DNA from 2 places in the Tardiphaga sp. vice304 genome. Region 1 is predicted to be linked to the other one. Evidence: predicted binding sites of a transcription regulator. Region 1 holds the regulator's gene; the other holds the start of a gene.

Evidence for each region. The regulator LexA, encoded in region 1, represses DNA repair genes until DNA is damaged. The targets are predictions, from matches to a motif close to TGTTCNNNNTGTGTTCNG.
Region 2: uvrA (excinuclease ABC subunit UvrA) is a predicted target of LexA. The motif match lies at 5,370-5,387, and genes of this name have one in related genera.

Annotation. Positions count from the first base shown of each region.
Region 1 covers NZ_CP041402.1:3,032,211-3,043,429, reverse strand. The annotation lists gene secG (preprotein translocase subunit SecG) at 1-56, opposite strand, end outside; gene tpiA (triose-phosphate isomerase) at 236-991, opposite strand; gene FNL56_RS14440 (peptidylprolyl isomerase) at 1,232-3,145, shown strand; gene trpD (anthranilate phosphoribosyltransferase) at 3,286-4,305, shown strand; gene trpC (indole-3-glycerol phosphate synthase TrpC) at 4,309-5,106, shown strand; gene moaC (cyclic pyranopterin monophosphate synthase MoaC) at 5,312-5,839, shown strand; gene FNL56_RS14420 (molybdopterin molybdotransferase MoeA) at 5,863-7,071, shown strand; gene lexA (transcriptional repressor LexA) at 7,234-7,971, shown strand; gene FNL56_RS14410 (ComEC/Rec2 family competence protein) at 7,965-10,241, opposite strand; gene FNL56_RS14405 (glutamine--tRNA ligase/YqeY domain fusion protein) at 10,486-11,219, opposite strand, start outside.
Region 2 covers NZ_CP041402.1:3,591,746-3,602,964, forward strand. The annotation lists gene gyrA (DNA gyrase subunit A) at 1-2,643, opposite strand, end outside; gene FNL56_RS17060 (DUF2306 domain-containing protein) at 2,841-3,245, opposite strand; gene FNL56_RS17065 (single-stranded DNA-binding protein) at 3,474-3,998, opposite strand; gene FNL56_RS17070 (outer membrane protein) at 4,460-5,230, shown strand; gene uvrA (excinuclease ABC subunit UvrA) at 5,471-8,452, shown strand; gene FNL56_RS17080 (DUF433 domain-containing protein) at 8,995-9,210, opposite strand; gene FNL56_RS17085 (hypothetical protein) at 9,316-9,513, shown strand; gene FNL56_RS17090 (DASS family sodium-coupled anion symporter) at 10,233-11,219, shown strand, end outside.

The DNA of each region.
Region 1 (11,219 bases):
GCGGCAATCAAGGTCGCGACGATCATGAGGTGAATGACGATAATGACGCTTTGCATCGGATCCTTCCGTCACAAGCGCGCTGCGCCGAGGAGCCGGCTGCGGCAGAACTTGCGGGAGTTGAAGTCGAGGGCTGTCTACACGATTGCACGGGGGATTGTCACCCCCGGAAAGCCGGCGCCTGGCCGCAGCCTGGGAGATCGCCCGCCCCGCGGCCGAACGTCCGGTTTGCCTGGGATCAAGGACATCCCGCCGCGATGCCCAGGAAATCGGCCGCCTTCAGGCTGGCGCCGCCGACCAGCGCGCCGTTGACGTTCGCCACGGCCATCAACTCGGCCGCGTTGGACGGCTTGACCGAGCCGCCATACAGGAGCCGCATCCGGGCGCCCTCCGCCGCAAAGCGCGCTTCTAGGCGACCGCGGATGAAGGCGTGGACCTCCTCGACATCCTTCGCCGTCGGCGTCAGCCCGGTGCCGATCGCCCAGACCGGCTCATAGGCCGCGACGGTATTGGCGGCGGTGGCGCCATCCGGCAGCGAACCGGCGAGCTGCGCGCCGCATACGTCGAGCGCTTCGCCGGCGTCGCGTTGCGCGCGGGTCTCCCCGATGCAGACGATCGCCACCAGTCCGGCGCGCCAGGCCGCCTGCGCCTTCTGCTGCACGATGGCATCGGTCTCGCCGTGATCGGCGCGGCGCTCGGAATGACCGACGATGATCGCGGTGGCGCCGAGGTCGGCGAACATTTCCGCGGAGAGGTCGCCGGTATGGGCGCCGGACGCCTTGACATGGCAGTCCTGCGCGCCGATCTGGATGCCGGTTCCCTCGACCATCACCGCCATGGTCATCGTCAGCGTCGCCGGCGGGCAGATCATCAGATCGAGTCTGTGCGTCAATTCGCCCTGCTCCGAGATCATCAGGCCGAGCTCGCTGACCTGATCGGTCAGGCCGTTCATTTTCCAGTTGCCGGCGATCAGCGGCCGAATGGCGTCAGTCATGAGGAAATCCCGCGAGAAAGGAGGTGACCTCTGGGCTAACAGAGCGTGCGGGATAGCTCAAGTTGGGGTGGCCAGGCGGCGGCGGGGCCGACCGCCCGGACCGCTTCAATCCGCGCCGTTCCCTGGCGGTTGCGACGCAGCTTCGGCCACTTTATGGTGCGCCTCCCATCCGGCGACGCCCTTTTGCGGATTCTGCGTCTGGCGCCCGCCGGTTTCCCTCCTGACAAATAAGATGATCCCATGCTTCGCGGAATGCGCAACGCCTCGAAAAACTGGCTCGGCAAGACCATCATGACTGCCGTGATGGTGGTGCTGATCGGCAGCTTTGCGATCTGGGGCATTCAGGACATCTTCAAAGGCTACGGCAAGTCCACGCTGGCCAGGATCGGCAACACCGAGATCACGACCGAGCAGTTTCGCCAGCTTTATACCGACCGGCTGCAGCAGATCGGCCGCCAGTTCGGTCGTCCGTTGACGTCCGACCAGGCGCGCGCCTTCGGCATCGACCGCCAGGTGCTGCAGCAGGCCGTCGCCGAAGCCGCCCTCGACGAAGACGCCCGTCGCCGCGGCCTCGGCGTGTCCGACGCCGAAGTGAGGCGCCAGATCGTCGACGATCCGAACTTCAAGGGATCGACCGGCTCCTTCGACGCGCCACGCTTCCAGCAGTTGATCCGCTCGCTCGGCTATACCGAACAGCGCTACATCAGCGAGCAGCGCAAGGTGTCGCTGCGCCGCCAGATCGCCGGCACCATCACCAATGGCCTGGAGCCGTCGAAGACCCAGATCGAAGCGATGAGCCGCTTCCAGAACGAGGCCCGCACCATCGACTACGTCAAGCTCGACACCGCCCAGGTCGGCACCGTCGAGGCTCCCACCCCGGAGGCACTGGCGGCCTATTTCGAGGACCACAAGACGCAGTTTCGCGCGCCCGAATACCGCAAGGTGGCGTTCGTCGTGCTGACGCCGGACGAAATGGCGAAGTGGTCGGTCGTCTCCGACGACGATGCGAAGAAAGTGTTCGAGCTGCGCAAGGACAAGCTCTCCACGCCGGAGCAGCGCCAGATCTCGCAGATCGTGTTCCCGACTGCGGAAGAAGCCGCCGCCGGCCGCGCCAGGCTCAGCGACATTTTCTCGTTCGACGACCTCGCGAAAGAGCGCAAGCTCAGCGCGTCCGACATCGACCTCGGCATGATCACCAAGGCGGGCATCATCGATCCCAACGTCGCCGATGCCGCCTTCTCGCTGGCGCCCGATGGTATCAGCCAGCCGATTGCCGGGCAGTTCGGCGTGACACTGGTCAAGGTCGGCAAAATTCAGGCCGGCAGCCAGCCGAGCTATGACAGCGTCGCCGCGACGCTGAAGCGCGACCTCGCGCTGGAGCGCGCGCGTGCCGCAGTGTCGGCAATGCACAACAAGATGGAAGACGAGCGCGGCGGCGGCGCCAATGTGGTCGATGCGGCCAAGAAGCTCGGCCTGACCGCCGTCACCATCGACGCCGTCGACCGCTCCGGCCGCGCGCCGGACGGCCAGCCCGTCGCGGGCGTGCCGGCCGGCTCCGACATCATCACCAAGGCGTTCGCCAGCGATGTCGGCGTCGACAACGAGACGATCCAGCTCGGCGGCGGCTATGCCTGGTTCGACGTGCTCGGCGTGACGCCCGCCCGCGAGCGCCCGCTCGACGAGGTCAAGGACCAGGTCACCGCGCGCTGGCGCGACGACCAGATCACCAGCCGGTTGCGCACCAAGGCCGACGAGATGCAGAAGAAACTCGCCGCCGGCGCCAAGCTGGCCGATGAGGCCGCCGCGACCGGCCTGAAGGTTGTGACCTCCGCGCCGTTCAAGCGCGACGCAAACCTGCCCGAACTGTCGCCCGGCGTGATCCAGTCGGTATTCCGCAGCGCGAAGAATGATGCCGGACAGGCGCAGGGCACGAGCTCCAGCGAATGGATCGTGTTCCGCGTGACCGATGTCAGCGCCCCCGCCGTCGACATGGCCTCCGCGGAGGTGAAGACGCTGAAGGAGACGCTGCAGCGCGGCCAGACCGACGAACAGGTCGCGCAATACGTCACCCGGCTCGAAACCCAGATCGGCACCAGGATCAACGAGGAAGCCGTTGCCGTCGCCACCGGCGCGGCGGCCGCCGACACCAACTAGGCCCAACGCCGTCATTGCGAGCGAGCAGCAACATTGGCCTTGCCAATGTTGCTCCGACGAAGCAATCCAGAAGGCCACACGAGGACTGGATTGCTTCGTCGCAAGGGCTCCTCGCCATGACGAGATACTGAAAGCATCTGATGGACAATCTCAGGGCACTCATTGCCAAGGTCGCCACCGGCGCCACGTTGTCTCGCGAAGAGTCGTCGGCGGCCTTCGACAGCATGATGTCGGGCGAAGCGACGCCGTCGCAGATGGGCGGACTGCTGATGGCGCTGCGGGTGCGCGGCGAGACCGTCGACGAGATCACCGGCGCGGTCGCGGCGATGCGCGGCAAGATGCTGCGCGTAGATGCTCCTGCGGGCGCCGTTGACGTGGTGGGCACCGGCGGCGACGGCTCCGGCTCCGTTAACGTCTCGACGTGCGCCTCCTTCATCGTCGCCGGCTGCGGCGTGCCGGTCGCCAAGCACGGCAACCGGGCGCTGTCGTCGCGCTCCGGTGCCGCCGACGTGCTGGCCGCGCTCGGCATCAAGATCGACATCACGCCTGACCACGTCGGCCGCTGCATCACCGAGACCGGCATCGGCTTCATGTTCGCGCCGTCGCATCATCCGGCGATGAAGAACGTCGGCCCGACCCGCGTCGAACTGGCGACCCGCACCATCTTCAACCTGCTCGGCCCGCTCTCCAATCCTGCCGGCGTGACCCGGCAGATGGTCGGCGTGTTCTCGCGGCAATGGGTGCTGCCGCTGGCGCAGGTGCTGAAGAATCTGGGCTCCAAGCACGCCTGGGTGGTTCATGGCTCCGATGGCCTCGATGAAATCACGCTGAGCGGCCCGACCTTCGTGGCGGAGTTGAAGAACGGCGAGATCCGCTCGTTCGAGATTACGCCGGAAGACGCCGGCCTGCCCCGCGCCGGCCCCGACGCGCTGCGCGGCGGCGACGCCGAGGCGAATGCGATCTCGCTCAAGGCCGTGCTCGACGGCAAGCCCGGCGCGTTCCGCGACGTCGCTCTGTTCAACGCTGCCGCGGCCTTGATCGTCGCCGGCAAGGCAGCCGACCTGAAGCAAGGCATAGCGATGGGGCAGACGTCGCTGGACAGCGGCGCCGCCCTGGAAAAGCTGAAGCGGCTGGTCACGGTTTCGAACGCGAAGGACTGAGCGATGTCCGATATCCTCACCAAGATCGAGGCCTACAAGCGCGAGGAAATCGCCGCCGCGAAGCGCGCGCACCCGTTGTCCGAGCTGGAAGCGCTGGCCAAGACCGCGTCGCCGCCGCGCGGCTTCATGACCGCGATCTACCGAAAGCTCGACAAGGGCGACTTCGCGCTGATCGCCGAAGTGAAGAAAGCCTCCCCCTCGAAGGGCCTGATCCGCGAAGACTTCGACCCGCCCACGCTGGCGAAGGCCTATGAGGCCGGCGGCGCGGCGTGCCTGTCGGTTCTTACCGACACGCCGTCGTTCCAGGGCCACCTCGATTTCATGGTCGCGGCGCGCAACGCCGTGAAGCTGCCGGTGCTGCGCAAGGATTTCATGTTCGAAACCTATCAGGTGGTCGAAGCCCGCGCGCACGGCGCGGACTGCATCCTGATCATCATGGCGGCGCTCGATGACGCCGCCGCCCGCGACATCGAGGATGCCGCGATCGAGCATGGCATGGATGTGCTTTTAGAGGTCCACGACCAGCCGGAGCTGGAGCGCGCGCTAAACCTGCGCTCCCCGATGATCGGCATCAACAACCGCAATCTGCGGACCTTCGAGACGACGCTAGCGACCAGCGAGACGCTGGCGCCGATGATCCCGAAAGACCGCCTGATGGTCGGCGAGAGCGGCATTTTTGAAGCCGCCGACCTCGCCCGCCTCGAGCGCGTGGGCATCTCCACCTTCCTGGTCGGCGAAAGCCTGATGCGGCAGGCAGATGTTACGGCCGCGACCAAGGCGCTGCTGAAACGCGCGGCGTGAGTCGCATCCTTGCTTTCTTCCCTTCTCCCCTTGTGGGAGAAGGTGGCGCCGACGAAGTCGGCGTCGGATGAGGGGGAGCTGCGGAGTGCAACACACGCCCCCTCACCCGCCCGCGCTATCGCGCGGCCACCCTCTCCCACAAGGGGAGAGGGGAAGAAAGAGCAGCGGCGCGCAAGTCCGTTTTGCAAAGACAGGATCCAAAGTCATGGCCGGCAAGAAATCGAGGCGCACCGCGAGCGACGCCCCCGCCCTCACCCACATCGATTCCGCCGGCGAGGCGCGCATGGTCGATGTCTCCGACAAGCCGGCAACGGAGCGTCTCGCCGTCGCCGAAGGCCTGGTGATCATGAGCAAGGCGACGCTGGAACTGATCGTCTCCGGCAACGCCAAGAAGGGCGACGTGCTCGGCACCGCTCGGATCGCCGGCATCATGGCGGCCAAGCGCACCTCCGACCTGATCCCGCTGTGCCATCCCCTGATGCTGTCGAAGGTCACGCTCGATATCACGCCGGACAAGAAGTTGCCGGGCTGCCGGGTCCGCGCGTCCGTGAAGGTCTCGGGCAACACCGGCGTCGAGATGGAAGCTCTGACCGCGGTTTCGATCGCGTGCCTCACGATCTACGACATGATCAAGGCCGTCGAGCGCGGCGTCCGCATCGAAGGCCTTCATCTCGTCGAAAAGAAGGGTGGCAAGTCGGGCCATTATCTGGTCACCGACAACGACGCCGATTGATCACGACGCCTGGAGATTGACTGATGGCCCTGATGCCGGTTGCCGACGCGATGGCTGCCATTCTCGCGGGCGCCGACGCCCTGCCCGAGGAAATGGTGCCGCTGGAGGCGGCGTACCACCGCGTGCTGGCGCGCGACATCGCCTCCAATCGGACGCAGCCGCCGCAGCCGATGTCGGCGATGGACGGCTATGCGGTGCGCGCCGCCGATGCCGTGATGGGCGCGCGGCTCACGGTGATCGGTGAGGTCGCCGCCGGCCGGCCGTTCGAGCGCGCGCTGGCCGCCGGCGAGGCGCTGCGCATCTTCACCGGCGGCGTCGTGCCGGACGGTGCCGACGCCATCGTGATCCAGGAAGACACTTCGCGCGACGGCGCCGTCGTCCTCATCAACGAAGCCGCCACCGTGGCGAAGCACATCCGCGCGGCCGGCATCGATTTCGCTGAAGGCGACGTTCTGCTGCGCGCCGGGCAGCGCCTCACCGATCGCGATCTGTCGCTCGCCGCCGGCATGAACCACCCCGAACTGCCGGTGCGCCGCCGCCCGGTGATCGCCGTACTCGCCACCGGCGACGAACTGGTGCTGCCCGGCGCCATCCCCGGCCCCGGCCAGATCGTCCTGTCCAACGGCTTTGCGCTTCGCGCCCTGGCGCGCGCCGAAGGCGCCGAGGTGATCGATCTCGGCATCGCCGCCGACACGCTGGAATCGACCGCCTCGGCGATCCAGCGTGCGATCGACGCAGGCGCCGATATCCTCGTCACTACCGGTGGCGCCTCGGTCGGCGACCACGATCTGGTCAAGCCCTCGCTGGAGGCCGCCGGCGTCGAGATGGCGTTCTGGAAGATCGCGATGCGGCCGGGCAAGCCGATGATGAACGGACGGCGCGGCGCGATGCGGGTGATCGGCCTGCCCGGCAATCCGGTGTCGTCCTATGTCTGCGCCTTCCTGTTCATGGTGCCGTTGATTCGCGCGCTGTCCGGCCGCGCGCAGGTCGCCCATGCCATCGAATCGGGTCGGGTCGGTCGCGATCTTGCCGCCAATGATCAGCGCGAAGATTATCTGCGCGCGGTGCTGACGCCGGGCGACGACGGTAGCGTGATCGCGACGGCGGTATCCAGGCAGGACTCCTCCTTGTTGGGAAATCTCGCTGCCGCGCAAGGACTTCTGATCCGTCGGCCGTTCGCTGTGGCGGCGCCCAAGGGTTCGCTTTGCGAGTTTGTGCGATTGCCGATCTGAGCCCTCTTGCGGTTTTGTTGACCGGAATTTAAGCGTTGCGGAACACATATGGAACAGATAGTGTTCGTTCATGATTTGTTTCGAGATGTCGTGGCTTTGCCCGGTCCTGAAACCGACGATGATGATGCGGCGGCTGATCCCGTCAACCAAGGATGGCTCCAGATGCTCACGCGCAAACAGTATGAACTTCTGAAATTCATCGACCAAAGGCTCAAGGAAGCCGGCGTGCCGCCGTCCTTCGACGAGATGAAGGACGCGCTCGACCTGCGCTCCAAATCCGGTATCCACCGCCTCATCACGGCGCTTGAAGAGCGCGGCTTCATCCGCCGGCTGCCGAACCGGGCGCGCGCCATCGAAGTCATCAAGCTGCCCGAACTCGGCGGCGCCGCAGCACCTGCCACCGGCCGCCGTGGCTTCACGCCCAGCGTCATCGAAGGCACGCTCGGCAAGGTGCGACCCTTGTCGACCGGCAATGGCAACAACAACGGCAACGGCGATTACGAGGAAGACAGCCGCCGCTCGGTGGCCGTCCCGGTGATGGGCCGCATCGCCGCGGGTACGCCGATCGAGGCGCTGCAGACCCGCAGCCACACCATCAGCGTACCCCCCGACATGCTCGGCACCGGCGAGCACTACGCGCTGGAAGTGCGCGGTGACTCGATGCAGGACGCCGGCATCCTCGATGGCGACATGGCGCTGATCCAGAAAAACGAGAGCGCCGATACCGGCGACATCGTGGTCGCGCTGATCGACGAGGAGGAAGCCACCTTGAAGCGCTTCCGCCGCCGCGGCGCCTCGATCGCGCTGGAGCCCGCTAACGACGCCTACGAAGTCCGCATCCTGCCGCCGAACCGGGTTCGCATCCAGGGCAAGCTGGTCGGGATCTATCGCCGCTACTGAGCAGCGGAATCATCGGCCTGCACGTCGGCTTCGGCCGGCGTCGCATCGACCGGGCGGTTGCCCCGTCCTGCAGCGCTTGATGGTTCGGCGGCATCAGGCACTGCGCCCGACCACGGCCGGTTGACGCCTTTCGGCCGGACGGCGGTGGTTGCAAATCCGTCGCCGCTTCGGCGCAAAATCAGTGCGCCGCTGGCCCGCAGGGTTTCCGCATCGATCACCTTTGCGGCGCAATTGGCCGGCGGCTGATTTGACGTGACGATCAGCACCGCTTGCGCGCAGTCATCGGCAAAAGCGTCGGGCTGCAGCGCCAGCGCAACCAGAGCCCCATCGGCCAGCGCCGCGACGCATCCCGCGACATCGCATGCCACGCCGTGGCCGAGCGACGCCTCATTCGGCAGCCGCGGATCGGCGTCGGCCCCGAGCCACTCTTTCTGCAAAAACGTATCCTTGGTGCTGCGCATCCATTGCAGCCGTCCATCGCGGCCGCGAACCGCGACGTGGTGGCCGTCATTTGATATCAACACGTCCGGCATCTTGACCGTGAGCACCGCGGCAATCGATAGCGCCAGCACACCGGCGCCGATCCAGCGCAGCGGCGTGCGCAGCAGCCCGAGCAGGATGATCCCCAGCGTCGCGGCGATCAGCGGCCCCTGCCCGAACGCGGCGACCCGTCCGATGGCTCCCGGCAAGGCCGCGACCCATTGCGTCACCACGATCATCCATTGGATGCCGACATCCATCAGCCGCCAGAACACGCCGTCGAAACCGAACGGCATCGCGGCCAGCCCGAGCAGTCCGGCCGGCATCACCAGCACGGAGACCACCGGCATCGCCAGCAGATTGGCGAAAACGCCATACGGCGTCACGCGGTGAAAATGAAACGCCGCATAGGGCGTGGTGGCGAGGCCGGCGACCAGCGACGCCAGCGTCAGCAGGATGATCTCGCGACCGCCCCAGAGCGCGGCGCGCGCCGTTGCGGAATGGTCCGGCGATGCCAAGAGGACCGGCACGCCGCCCTGCACCAGCGCCACCAGTCCCAATGTCGCGGCAAACGACATCTGGAAGCTCGGATGCACCAAGGCTTCCGGCATCGCGACCAGCACGATCATCGCCGCCACCGCCAACGTGCGAAAGGTGATGGCGCGGCGATCGACCATGATCGCGAGCAGCACCACCGCCGTCATGAAGAACGATCTCTGCGTCGCCACCTCCGCGCCCGACAGCAACAGATAGAACAGCGCCGCGGCGAGGGCCGCGGCAGCCGAATATTTCTTGATCGGAAAGGTCACGGTAAACGCGGGGATCAGCGCCAGTAGCGCGCGCACCGTAAAGAACACCACGCCGGCGACCACCGCCATGTGATAGCCGGAGATCGACAAGACGTGGCCGAGCCCCGAGACAAACATCGCATCATTGACCTCCGGCGAGATCGCGTCGCGCCGCCCGGTCAACAGCGCGGTGGCGATGGCGCGGGCGTCGCCGGACAGCACGGTGCGGATGCGCGCGTCGATCGCATCGCGAAAGCCCTGCATGGTCGCGGCGTAGCGCAACCGCCAGCCCGGCACATTCGGCGGATCGACTGCCTTGATGCTGCCGGTGACGAAGCCGGAGGCGCCGATGCCCTGGAAGTACAGGTCGCGACCGAAGTCGTAGCTGCCGGGTCGTAACGGCTGCAGCGGCGGCTGCAGCCGCGCTTTCAACTGGACGAAACTGCCCACCGCAGGTGCGGCGCCCTTGCGCACCGACAGCCGCACCCGTTCGAGCCGCACCTGCGAACGCGGGCTCTCCATCGTCGTCACCCGCAGAACGAAGCGATCGGTGCGCTCGCGCTCTTCATGCGTTTCGACGTAGCCGGTGAGCGCCACGCCGTAGAGCGGCTTCGCCAGCACGGCGTGCGCAATCCGCGCCGTCTTCAGCGTGACAATCGCGAAGCCTGCCGCAATCGCGGCGAGCATCACGATAAGCGGAAACCACTTTTGCCGGCGCGACAGGAACGCGGCAATGGCGAGGACGGCCGCTGTCGACGCCGCGACCCAGGCCACCGGCTCGTGCTCGGCGGCGAAGTACAGCGCGATGCCGGCACCGAACGCGACCGGCACCCAGGGCAGCAGCCGCCCCGGCCCGGCTTCCGCGCGCGCCCATGCCTGCAACGTGCCGATTAAGGTCTGCCAGAGCCGCGTGCCCGGCCGCGCAGTACCAGCCGACGGCACCGCCTGCGGCGGCCAGGTGCCGGCATGCGCGCGCGGTTGGTTGATGTTGCGGTTTGCCATCGCCGTCGCCCGGCTGTTCCCGCCAGCATGCTAGCGGAAGGAATTACCGGTCGACTACGGGAACGGATGGGGAATATGGGACTGCTTGCAGTGCTAGTTGTCATTCCGGGGCGCGAGCGCTGCAGCGCGAGCGAACCTCAGCCACTCCAATTGGAGTGGCGGGCAATCCCGAGATGGGACGATGAACAATTCGGGATTCCGGGTTCGCGGTCGGCTACCGCCGCCCGCGCCCCGGAATGACAGTTCAGGTCGCCTTGGCGTAACTGTCCCTCAATCCCACCGTGCGGTTGAACACCAACTTGCCCGGCGCGGAATCCTTGTCGCGGCAGAAATAGCCCTGGCGCTCGAACTGCACGGCGGCGTCCGAATTGTCCGATGCCAGCGCCGGCTCGACCATGCAGCCGGTCAGCGTCTCCAGCGATTCCGGATTGATCTGCGCAGCAAAATTGGCCGCGTCCGGCTGCGGCGCGGTGAACAGCAGATTGTACACCCGCACCTCGGCCGGCACGGCCTTGGCCGCGGCGACCCAGTGAATGGTCGCCTTGACCTTACGGCCGTCCGGCGCGTTGCCGCCGCGGGTTTCAGGATCGTACGTGCAGCGCAGTTCGATCACTTCACCGGACGCATTCTTGATCACCTCGCGGCAGGTGATGAAATAGCCGTAGCGCAGCCGCACCTCGCGGCCCGGCGCCATCCGGAAGAATTTCTTCGGTGGCTCTTCCATGAAGTCGTCGTGCTCGATGTACAGTTCGCGGCCGAACGGTATCTTGCGTGACCCCAGTGTCTCGTCCTCCGGATGGTTGACGGCGTCGAGCTCCTCGACCTGCCCTTCCGGATAGTTCTCGATGACCACCTTGAGCGGCTTCAGCACCGCCATGCGGCGCTGCGCGGTGCGGTTCAGCGTCTCGCGCACGGCGAAGTCGAACATGTCGATGCCGACCGTCGAGTTGGCCTTGGCCACGCCGATGCGCTTGACGA
Region 2 (11,219 bases), 560 kb from region 1:
GCCGACGATGCGGATGCCGCCAACCGGGCAGCGGATCAACTGGCCCTTGTTGGTCACCAGCATGATCTGGTCGTCGTCCTCGACCGGGAACGAGGCCACCAGCTTGCCGTTGCGGCCGTTTACCGCCATGGCGACGATGCCCTTGCCGCCGCGCCCCGTGGTCCGGTACTCGAACGACGACGAGCGCTTGCCGTAGCCGTTTTCGGTGATCGTCAGCACGAATTGCTCCGACGCCGACATCTCGACATAACGCTGCTCGCCGAGCTCGATCGCCGCCGTCGCCTCCTCCGACTCGGCCGCCGTGGCGGCAGCCTCTTCCTCGACCACGCCGCGTTCGTCATTGCCGCCGCGGCGCACCGCATTGGCGCGGCGCAGATAGGCGGCGCGTTCCTCTGAATTGGCATCGAGATGCCGCAGGATGGTGAGCGAGATGAGCTTGTCGTTGGCCGGCAGCGAGATGCCTCGCACGCCCATCGACGAGCGGCCCTGGAATACGCGCACGTCGGTAACCGGGAAGCGGATGCACTGGCCGCCCGCGGCGGTCAGCAGCACGTCGTCGTGCTCGGTGGCGATCTGCACGTCGACGATCTCCTCGCCCTCGTCCAGCTTCATCGCGATGATGCCGGAGCGACGGACATCGACGAAGTCCGACAGCTTGTTGCGCCGCACATTGCCGCCGGTGGTGGCGAACATCACGTCGAGCGTTTCCCAGGTCGCCTCGTCCTCGGGCAGCGGCATGATGGTGGTGATGCGCTCGCCCTGCTCCAGCGGCAGGATGTTGATCAGCGCCTTGCCGCGGCCGTTCGGCGGCGCTATCGGCAGCCGCCAGACCTTCTCCTTATAGACTTGGCCGCGCGACGTGAAGAACAACACTGGCGTATGCGTCGAGGCGACGAACAGCCGCGCGACAAAATCCTCGTCCCGCGTCGCCATGCCGGAACGTCCCTTGCCGCCGCGGCGCTGCGCGCGGTAGGTCGAGAGCGGCACGCGCTTGACGTAGCCATGGTGCGACACCGTCACCACCATGTCCTCGCGCTGGATCAAATCCTCGTCCTCGACCTCGCCTTCCTGCTCGATGATCACGGTCTTGCGCGGCGTCGCGAATTCCGACTTAACCGCGGTGAGTTCGTCCTTGATGATGGTCTGGACGCGGGCGCGCGAGCGCAGGATTTCGAGATAGTCGGCGATCTCGACCGCGAGCTTGTCGAGCTCTTCGGAAATTTCCTCGCGGCCCAACGCCGTCAGGCGGGCCAGACGCAGGTCGAGAATGGCCTTCGCCTGCTCGAACGACAATCGCGCGGTGCCGTCTTCGGCGAGGCGATGGCGCGGATCGTCAATCAAAGTGATCATCGTGGCCACGTCCTGCGCCGGCCAGTGCCGCTCCATCAGGATGTCGCGCGCGGTCGCCGGATCCGGCGAGGTACGAATCACACGAATGACTTCGTCGATATTCGCCACCGCGATGGCGAGGCCGACAAGGATATGGGCGCGGTCGCGCGCCTTGTTGAGCAGGAATTTGGTGCGCCGGGTGACCACGGTCTCGCGGAACGCGACGAATATCCGCAAGAGATCCTGCAGGTTCATCAGCAGCGGGCGACCATTGTCGAGCGCCACCATGTTGCAGCCGAAATTGGTCTGCAACGGGGTGAACTTGTAGAGCTGGTTCAGCACCACGTCGGCGACGACGTCGCGCTTCAGCTCGATCACCACGCGGAAACCATCACGGTCGGATTCGTCGCGCAGGTCGGAGATGCCCTCGATCTTCTTGTCGCGCACCAGTTCGGCGATACGCTCGACCATGGTGGCCTTGTTCACCTGGTAGGGGATTTCCGAGATGATGATCGCTTCGCGGTCTTTTCGCGCGGGCTCGATCGAAACCTTGCCGCGCATCACGACGGAGCCGCGGCCGGTGAGGTAAGCTTGGCGGATGCCGGAGCGGCCGAGGATGATGCCGCCGGTCGGGAAGTCCGGGCCGGGAATGATCTTGTTGAGGTCGTCGATGGTCAGCGAGGGGTCGTCGATCAGCGCGATGCAGGCGTCGATGACTTCGCCGAGATTGTGCGGCGGGATGTTGGTGGCCATGCCGACGGCGATACCGCCGCCGCCATTCACCAGCAGGTTGGGAAACTTGGCGGGCAGCACGCGCGGTTCGCGAAACGAGCCGTCGTAGTTGTCCTGGTAGTCGACCGTGTCCTTGTCGAGATCGTCGAGCAGCGACTGCGCGATCTTGGTCAGGCGCGATTCCGTGTATCGCATCGCGGCGGCGGCATCGCCGTCGACCGAACCGAAATTGCCCTGGCCGTCGATCAACGGCACCCGCATCGAGAAGGTCTGCGCCATGCGGACCATCGCGTCATAGACCGACTGGTCGCCATGCGGATGATACTTACCGATGACGTCGCCGACGGTACGCGCCGACTTGCGGTACGGCTTGTTCCATTCGAAGCCGTTCTCGTACATCGCGTACAGGATGCGGCGATGCACGGGCTTGAGGCCGTCGCGCGCATCGGGCAACGCGCGCGCCACGATCACGCTCATCGCGTAATCGAGATACGAGCGTTTCATCTCGTCGAGAATGGAAACGGGACGGATATCCGAGGGCGCCGGCGGCTCCCCGGGTTTCTTGTCGTCTGTGTCGGCCAAGGATGATTTCCGGTGAGATTCTGCTGGGAATCATATAGCGCATCAACGCCCGGCAAGCCACCCCCGTGCGCTCCCCGCAGCTGGATTTTAGCCTCGCTTTTCCAACCACTTAGAGCCGGATATCGCGGCTTGCCGCGGACCTGCCGATCGGCCATCGCGGGACCCGCGAATCGGCCCGCGGCCGGGCTTCGCCTTGGCTATGGCCCGAACACCACCGCATGCATGATCCGCCCCGGCACCAGCGTGAACGCGCCGGCGATCACCAGCGCGCCGGTGAAAATCGAAATCATCGTCCAGCGATGCGCGTCGACCTTGTGCCGGCGCGCGTACCAGACACCGAGCGGGGCCGTCACCAGCACCACGATCGACAATAAATGGATCGGCCCGAAGCTGCGCCAGAGCCGGAAGCTATGGCCCTGGATCCACAGCGCGCTGATCGCCACGGTCAGCATCAGCGCGACCCAGATCCAGCCCAGCGTGCGATGCGGCAGCCTGCCCTTCGGGGCTGCCAGCAGCACCACGCCAAGCACGAAGGCCGCCAAAGCCGCCAAGGCGTGCAGCGGGACCGGGCGGACGGCATCGAGCAGCGGATCGATCGACATGGGAACTCCGGAAAACGAAATCGATGTAAATACTATTTACATCGATGGTTCCATCGTCAAGCCCGGCGTTCCGCCTGATGTGTAGCCCGGATCACAATCCGGGGCCCACCAACGGACTGCTCGATATTCAACCGGATGGATGGGCCGGCCCCGGATTGTCATCCGGGCTACGAAAAACACCGGCGCCTCGCAGCGCCGGTGTCTCGAATGCTGAACTGATAATCGCGATCAGAACGGGATATCGTCGTCCATGTCGCTGCCGCGACCACCGCCGCCGCCACCGCCGGCCGGCGAGCTCGCCGCGACGCGGCGCGGCTGCGACGGGCTGCTGGCGCCGAAGCTGCCGCCGTCGTCGCCGCCATAGCTGTCACCGCCGCCGCCCGCGCCTGCCCCGCCGCCGGCGCGGCCGTCCAGCATCGTCAGCGTCGAGTTGAAGCCCTGCAGCACGATCTCGGTCGAGTACTTCTCGACGCCCTGCGGATCGGTCCACTTCCGGGTCTGCAGCGCGCCTTCGATATACACCTTGGCGCCCTTCTTGAGATACTGCTCGGCGACCTTGGCGAGACCCTCGCTGAAGATCACCACGCGGTGCCACTCGGTCTTTTCCTTGCGTTCGCCGCTCGCCTTGTCGCGCCAGGTGTCGGACGTAGCGATGGTGAGATTGACGACCGGGTTGCCGTTCTGCATCCGGCGCACTTCCGGGTCCTTGCCCAGATTACCGACCAGAATCACCTTGTTTACGCTGCCCGCCATACCGCTCTCCTGAACTCACACTGAAATTGCTGTTGCGCTATCGCGCCAGCCACAAGGCCGGTCCGCAACCGCTGCGGCATCATCCTATACGGTCCGGCATCCCGACAGGTCGCCGATCCCCGACTTATCCACGGCGATCGGCGCCACTATGTTCTATTTTTGTTCTTAAGCCAAGGCCGTACTATCAAAACGCCCGGCTTGACTTATGGATATTCGCGCACCGCAGCGACTTCTGACATTTCGGACAGCAGTATTGACGTAACACCTCACTGCAGTGCGAAGAAAAATGCGAAATAGTTCATTAACTTAGAAGCCGCGCCATTTCCGCGGCGACTGTGGCTTTGCGGTGACGGACAGCGCTGCAACTCTAAGGTACAAAGTTCGCGATGGAGTCGAATACGGCGCTCGCGCCTTGGGGATCGCTTCGGGGGAACGAAGCGACATGAACAGGAGAATTTGAAATGAAAAAACTTTTCCTCGCCACCGTCGCACTGGCTGCCTTGGGCACAGCGACTTCTGCTTCCGCCGCCGACCTCGCCCGGCGGACCTATACCAAAGCGCCGCCGATGATCGCCGCGGTCTATGACTGGTCGGGTTTCTACATCGGCGGTAACGGCGGCTACGGCTCGGCCAGCAAGTGCTGGGATTTCATCCCGTCGACCGTTGCGGGCGTTCCGACCGGCGCGGCTAACGTCGGCGAAGGCTGTCACGACGCCGACGGCGGCACCGCGGGCGGCCAGATCGGCTACCGTTGGCAGAACGCTTCCTGGGTCTACGGCCTGGAAGCCCAGGGCAACTGGGCTGACTTCAAGGGCAGAAATGTCAGCACCCCGTTCCCGCTGATCGCGAACCGCTCCAAGATCGATGCCTTCGGGCTGTTCACCGGTCAGATCGGCTATGCCTGGAACAACACGCTGCTGTACGTGAAGGGCGGCGCCGCCGTGGTCAATGAGGAGTACTCCTCGGTCAACGCCGCAACGGGATTGCTGTTGGCGACGGCCAGCAGCAACACCCGCTGGGGCGGCGTGATCGGCGTCGGGCTGGAATATGGCTTCACCCCGAACTGGTCGTTCGCGGTGGCCTATGACCACATCTTCCTCGATGGCCGCGATGCCCGCTTCACCACCCCGGCTGGCGTCTTCTACGCCAACGACCGGATCAGCGGCGATGTCGATCTTGTCACCGCCCGCATCAACTACCGCTGGGGCGGCCCCGCCGTCGGCCGCTACTGAGCCAACCGCAGTTTCGATACGAAGGCCGGCTCTCGAGCCGGCCTTTCTGTTTGCGGGGACGCGGTCGTCCTGCCCACCCCTGCAACCCGATCGCCAACAATCCGTTGATGATTTTCGCCGGGCACTGGAAATCTCCCCTCGTTCTTCCTATGTTCCGAAGTCAGTCAATTGGCGTTTGATCCCGGCATGCCCGGCGATACCAGCCCGGATTCGGCGCGCCTGATGCGCCGGGGATTTGTCATGGACGAGATCATCAAGGCCAAGCGGCAGCCGGTCGGCTCGGCGCTGCGCAACATTACCATCCGCGGCGCGCGCGAGCACAATCTGAAGAACGTCGATCTCGAGATCCCGCGCGACAAGCTGGTGGTGTTCACCGGCCTGTCCGGCTCCGGCAAGTCCTCGCTGGCTTTTGACACGATCTATGCCGAGGGCCAGCGCCGCTACGTCGAATCGCTGTCTGCCTATGCCCGCCAGTTCCTGGAAATGATGCAGAAGCCGGACGTCGACCAGATCGACGGCCTGTCGCCCGCCATTTCCATCGAGCAGAAGACCACCTCGAAAAATCCGCGCTCGACGGTCGGCACCGTCACCGAGATCTACGACTATATGCGCCTGCTCTGGGCGCGGGTCGGCGTGCCCTACTCGCCGGCCACCGGCCTGCCGATCGAGAGCCAGACCGTGTCGATGATGGTCGACCGTGTGCTGGCGCTGCCGGAAGGCACACGGCTCTATCTGCTGGCGCCGGTGGTGCGCGGCCGCAAGGGCGAATATCGCAAGGAGATGGCGGAATACCTCAAGAAGGGATTCCAGCGCATCAAGATCGACGGCAGCTTTCATGAACTGGCCGAGGCCCCGGTGCTCGACAAGAAATTTCCGCACGACATCGACGTCGTCGTCGATCGGATCGTGGTGCGCCCGGATATCGGCCAGCGCCTCGCCGAGAGCTTCGAGACCGCGCTGAAACTGGCCGAAGGTCTGGCCGTGATCGAATATGCCGACGCGCCGCCGTCCGCGCCTGTCGAAGACAACAAGAAGGCCGACAAGAAGGTCGCCAAGATCCACGACAAGACCGGCGCCGAGCGCATCCTGTTTTCGGAGAAATTCGCCTGCCCCGTCTCGGGCTTCACCATCCCCGAGATCGAACCGCGGCTGTTCTCGTTCAACAACCCCTACGGCGCCTGCCCGAAATGCGGCGGCCTCGGCGTCGAGCAGACCATCGATGCCGAGCTGGTGATCCCCGACAAGGACCTGACGCTACGCAAGGGCGCGATCGCGCCATGGGCGAAGTCATCGTCGCCCTATTACATCCAGACCCTGACGGCGCTCGGCAAGTTCTACAAGTTCACGCTCGACACCAAGTGGAAAGATCTGCCGAAGAAGACGCAGAACGCCATCCTGCATGGTTCCGGCGACGACGAGATCAAGTTCTCCTACGAGGACGGCGTGCGCGCCTACGACACCAAGAAGCCGTTCGAGGGCGTCGTCACCAATATCGATCGCCGCTTCCGCGAGACCGAAAGCGAATGGGCGCGCGAAGAGCTCGGCAAGTATTTTTCCGACGTGCCGTGCGACGCCTGCTCGGGCTACCGGCTGAAGCCGGAGGCGCTCTCCGTCAAGATCGGCGGCAAGCATGTCGGCGAGATCTCGGAAATGTCGGTGCGCAAGGCCGGCGAATGGTTCGCCACCGTACCCACCATGCTCAACAAGCAGCAGAACGAGATCGCGCTGCGCATCCTGAAGGAGATCCGCGAGCGCCTTTCCTTCCTGCTCGACGTCGGCCTCAACTATCTGACACTGGCGCGCGCCTCCGGCACGCTGTCGGGCGGCGAAAGCCAGCGCATTCGCCTCGCGTCGCAGATCGGCTCCGGCCTCACCGGCGTGCTCTACGTGCTGGATGAGCCCTCGATCGGCCTGCACCAGCGCGACAATGCGCGGCTGCTCGATACGCTGCGCCGGCTGCGCGACCTCGGCAACACCGTGATCGTGGTCGAGCATGACGAGGACGCCGTGCTCGCCGCCGACTACGTCGTCGACGTCGGCCCGGGCGCCGGCACGCATGGCGGCCATATCGTGGCGCAGGGCACGCCGAAGCAGGTGATGGCCAATCCGAATTCGCTGACCGGAAAATATCTCACCGGCGAGATGTCGGTGCCGGTGCCGGTGCGCCGGCCGCCGAACCATCGCCGCACCATCAAGGTGATCAACGCCCGCGGCAACAATCTGAAGAACGTCTCGGCGGAGATCCCACTGGGGCTGTTCACCGCCGTCACCGGCGTCTCCGGCGGCGGCAAGTCGACGCTGCTGATCGACACGCTCTACAAGGCGATCGCGCGAAAACTCAACAATGCCAGCGAGGGCGCCGCCCCGCACGACCGCATCGAGGGGCTCGAGCACATCGACAAGATCATCGAGATCGACCAGTCGCCGATCGGCCGCACGCCGCGCTCCAACCCCGCGACCTATACCGGCGCCTTCACGCCGATCCGCGAATGGTTCGCCGGCCTGCCGGAATCCAAGGCGCGCGGCTACGAGGCCGGTCGCTTCTCGTTCAACGTCAAGGGCGGCCGCTGCGAGGCCTGCCAGGGCGACGGCGTCATCAAGATCGAGATGCACTTCCTGCCCGACGTCTACGTCACCTGCGACACCTGCAAGGGCAAGCGCTACAACCGCGAAACCCTCGAAGTGCTGTTCAAGAACAAGTCGATCGCCGACGTGCTCGACATGACCGTCGAAGAAGCCGCCGACTTCTTCAAGGCCGTGCCGCGCGTCCGCGAAACTTTTAAAACATTGCAGCGCGTCGGGCTCGACTACATCCACGTCGGCCAGCAGGCCACGACTTTGTCCGGCGGCGAGGCGCAGCGCGTCAAGCTGGCCAAGGAACTATCCAAGCGCGCCACCGGCCGCACGCTGTACATCCTGGATGAGCCGACCACCGGCCTGCACTTCCACGACGTCGCGAAGCTTCTCGAAGTGCTGCACGAGCTGGTCTCGCAGGGCAACACGGTGGTGGTGATCGAGCACAATCTCGAAGTCATCAAGACCGCGGACTGGGTGATCGACCTCGGCCCCGAAGGCGGCGACGGCGGCGGCGAAATCGTCGCCTGGGGCCCGCCCGAAGACATCGTCAAAGCGCCGCGCAGCCACACCGGCACCTACCTCAAGCCGGTGCTGGCCAAGGCGGCCAAGCCGAAGAAGCGGAAGGTGGACGAGGCGGCGGAGTGAGGGGGAAATGCTTACAACGTTGAAACAGGTTGCCTATAATTTGCAGCAAGCGTAGCCCGCATGAGCGCAGCGACATGCGGGAGTTTCTGGCCTCGGACTTCCCCGCATATCGCTAAGCTCACGCGGGCTACTCGCATTGTTACAGCCTGAGCCGGCCTCTCACTGCTGAGCATTTTGCCTATGGATAGACTTCGGAGCGGAATCCGCCGAATTTTTCGAGAGCTTTGGTCGATTACGAAGTGGATCGGTTCGTCGGTTCTTTTGGGTGATTTGCGTTTATGGCGCATGGCAATTAGCGAAGCCGCATGTTTGTGGCCCGAGCGAGACGGCTCTTATCTGCCTCTGAACCGCCCCGGGTTGATCGGAGGCTCCAACTTCTGAGAGGATGGAGCCATGACAAGCAAGACGACAAACAAGTTTTCACCCGAGGTCCGGGCCCGTGCGGTTCGGATGGTTCTGGATCACGCAAGCCCGTAGGGCAGATTAGGCGAAGCCGTAATCCGCCATCATCAGCGGCGGATTACGGCTTCGCCTAATCCGCCCTACGCAAGCGGCTTTGGCCGACGCGCTGCAAACGCCAGGACAGCGTCGATATCCTCTGCTTCGAGATAGGGGTAGTCGAGCAGGATGTCATCGCGGGACTGCCCGGCGGACAACAGATGCAGCACGTCCGAAACAGTGATGCGCAGACCTCTGATACACGAACGGCCATGCATCAGGTCGGGATCAGTTGTAATTCTTGTCAAAAGCTCTGACATGGCCCACCCTAGATATGCATAGCGGATTGCGGGCGGACTGTCAGCATAACGGCCCGGCCCCGTCCAGATTGGCAAGGTCCAATGGATCGAGAAACGCGGAAACACATGGAGCTCATTCACGAAGGCAAGTATGCGGCCGAAGTGGAAATCGAATTCCATTACAGCGACGAGAGCTGGTCGCCAACGATGTCCGCCAATGACGCGAAGAAGCTGGATGCAGTTCGTTCGGCCCTGCGTCGAAACGACATCCCCGAAGCTGCAAAATATGCTCGTCTGTTTGAGCTGAAGCCGATCTCGGCATAGGGTCAACGTGCACGATGCCCGCACAAATACATTGACGTTATTCTTATATAGGATTATAAGCCGATCGTCTTGTTCGCGAGGGGGCGCTGTCATGAGGCGTCTTGGTAGCGGAGCAGGATGCGGTGTCCCGCGCGTGTGCCTCGCAAGCACGCCCCGGGAGGCTGGAGGTCACCGTCCGGGCCCACTACGGGGCTCTGCCGCTCTTTGTCGGCTGGACGTGGGATAGGAGAACGGCGGGAAACCGCCTGGAACCAAGTCCCCGGAAGCACGGTCCCCCGGCCCAAAATCACCGCGGTGGCGCGCTGACAGGCGCCGCGGTTCGTCGTGAGGCGGATCGCGCCCCATCCACCACCCCGCGCCTGTCGGCGCGGTGCCTCCCCTCGTGGGTTCAAGGGGGGAAACTGCCGCACACCTCGGGCGCCTGGCGTCGCGAGAACGCGAGCGGCTGGCTGTTTGACAGTTGAAGAGGAAATTCGTGCGACGCGAGCGCGCGCAGATCTGGCGCGACACGTCAGCGAGCGACTAACCTGTACGCCCCCGTGCAGGCGCTCCGCACCACCAGCCCAACGCGCATTCCTCCTAAGTGATCAACCCCTTCCCGCATTGCGGTAGATCACGTTGGCCTCTCCCCTTCTCCGCTAGACCATCGGCATCCATGGCCGTGACTGATCCGGGGATTCCCGTCTCGAACGCGACCGTTCTGCGCTTTCGAGGATCCGATGCAAAGTCTCAAGCTTCCCAAGCTCATGCCCTCCGCCGTGGTGCTTGCGGTGACGCTGCTGATCTGGTTCGTCATTCCGGTGCCGGCCGGCGTCTCGCCCAATGCCTGGCACCTGCTGGCGCTGTTCGTCGGCACCATTGTCGCCATCATAGGCAAGGCGATGCCGCTCGGCGCGCTGTCGATCCTGGCCATCGCGCTGGTCGCAATCACCGGCGTCACCAATCCCGGCAAGCCGGTAGCCGCCCTGGCCGACGCGCTGTCGGGCTTCGCCAATCCGCTGATCTGGCTGATCGTGATCGCGGTGATGGTGGCGCTGGCCGTCACCAAGACCGGGCTCGGCCGCCGCATCGGCTTCTATTTCGTCATGCTGCTCGGCAAGAAGACGCTCGGCGTCGCCTATGGTCTGGTCGCCTCAGAACTGGTGATCGCGCCGGTCACGCCGTCCAACACCGCGCGCGGCGGCGCCATCATCCATCCGATCATGCGCTCGATCGCCGACAGCTTCGGCTCCAGCCCCGAGAAGGGCACGGAGAAAACGATCGGCCGCTATCTGGCGCTGGTCAATTACAACGCCAATCCGATCTCGTCGGCGATGTTCATCACCGCCACCGCGCCGAACCCGCTCTGCGTCGCGCTGATCGCGCAGGCCACCGGCTCCGCTGTCTCGATCACCTGGAGCCAGTGGGCGCTCGCCGCGCTGCTGCCCTGCCTGGTGATGATGCTGGTGATGCCGATCGTGCTGTTCTATCTCTATCCGCCGGAGATCAAGGAGACGCCGGCCGCGCGCACGATGGCGCGCGCCGAACTCGACAAGCTCGGCCCGATGCAGACGCCGGAGATCGTCACGCTCGGCGTGCTGGTCCTGATGCTTGCGGTGTGGGCCGGCGTGCCCGCCTGGCTGCTCGGCCCCGGCTTCGGCCTCGATCCCACCACCACGGCCTTTGCCGGCCTCGCGATCCTGCTGATCACCGGCGTGCTGGAATGG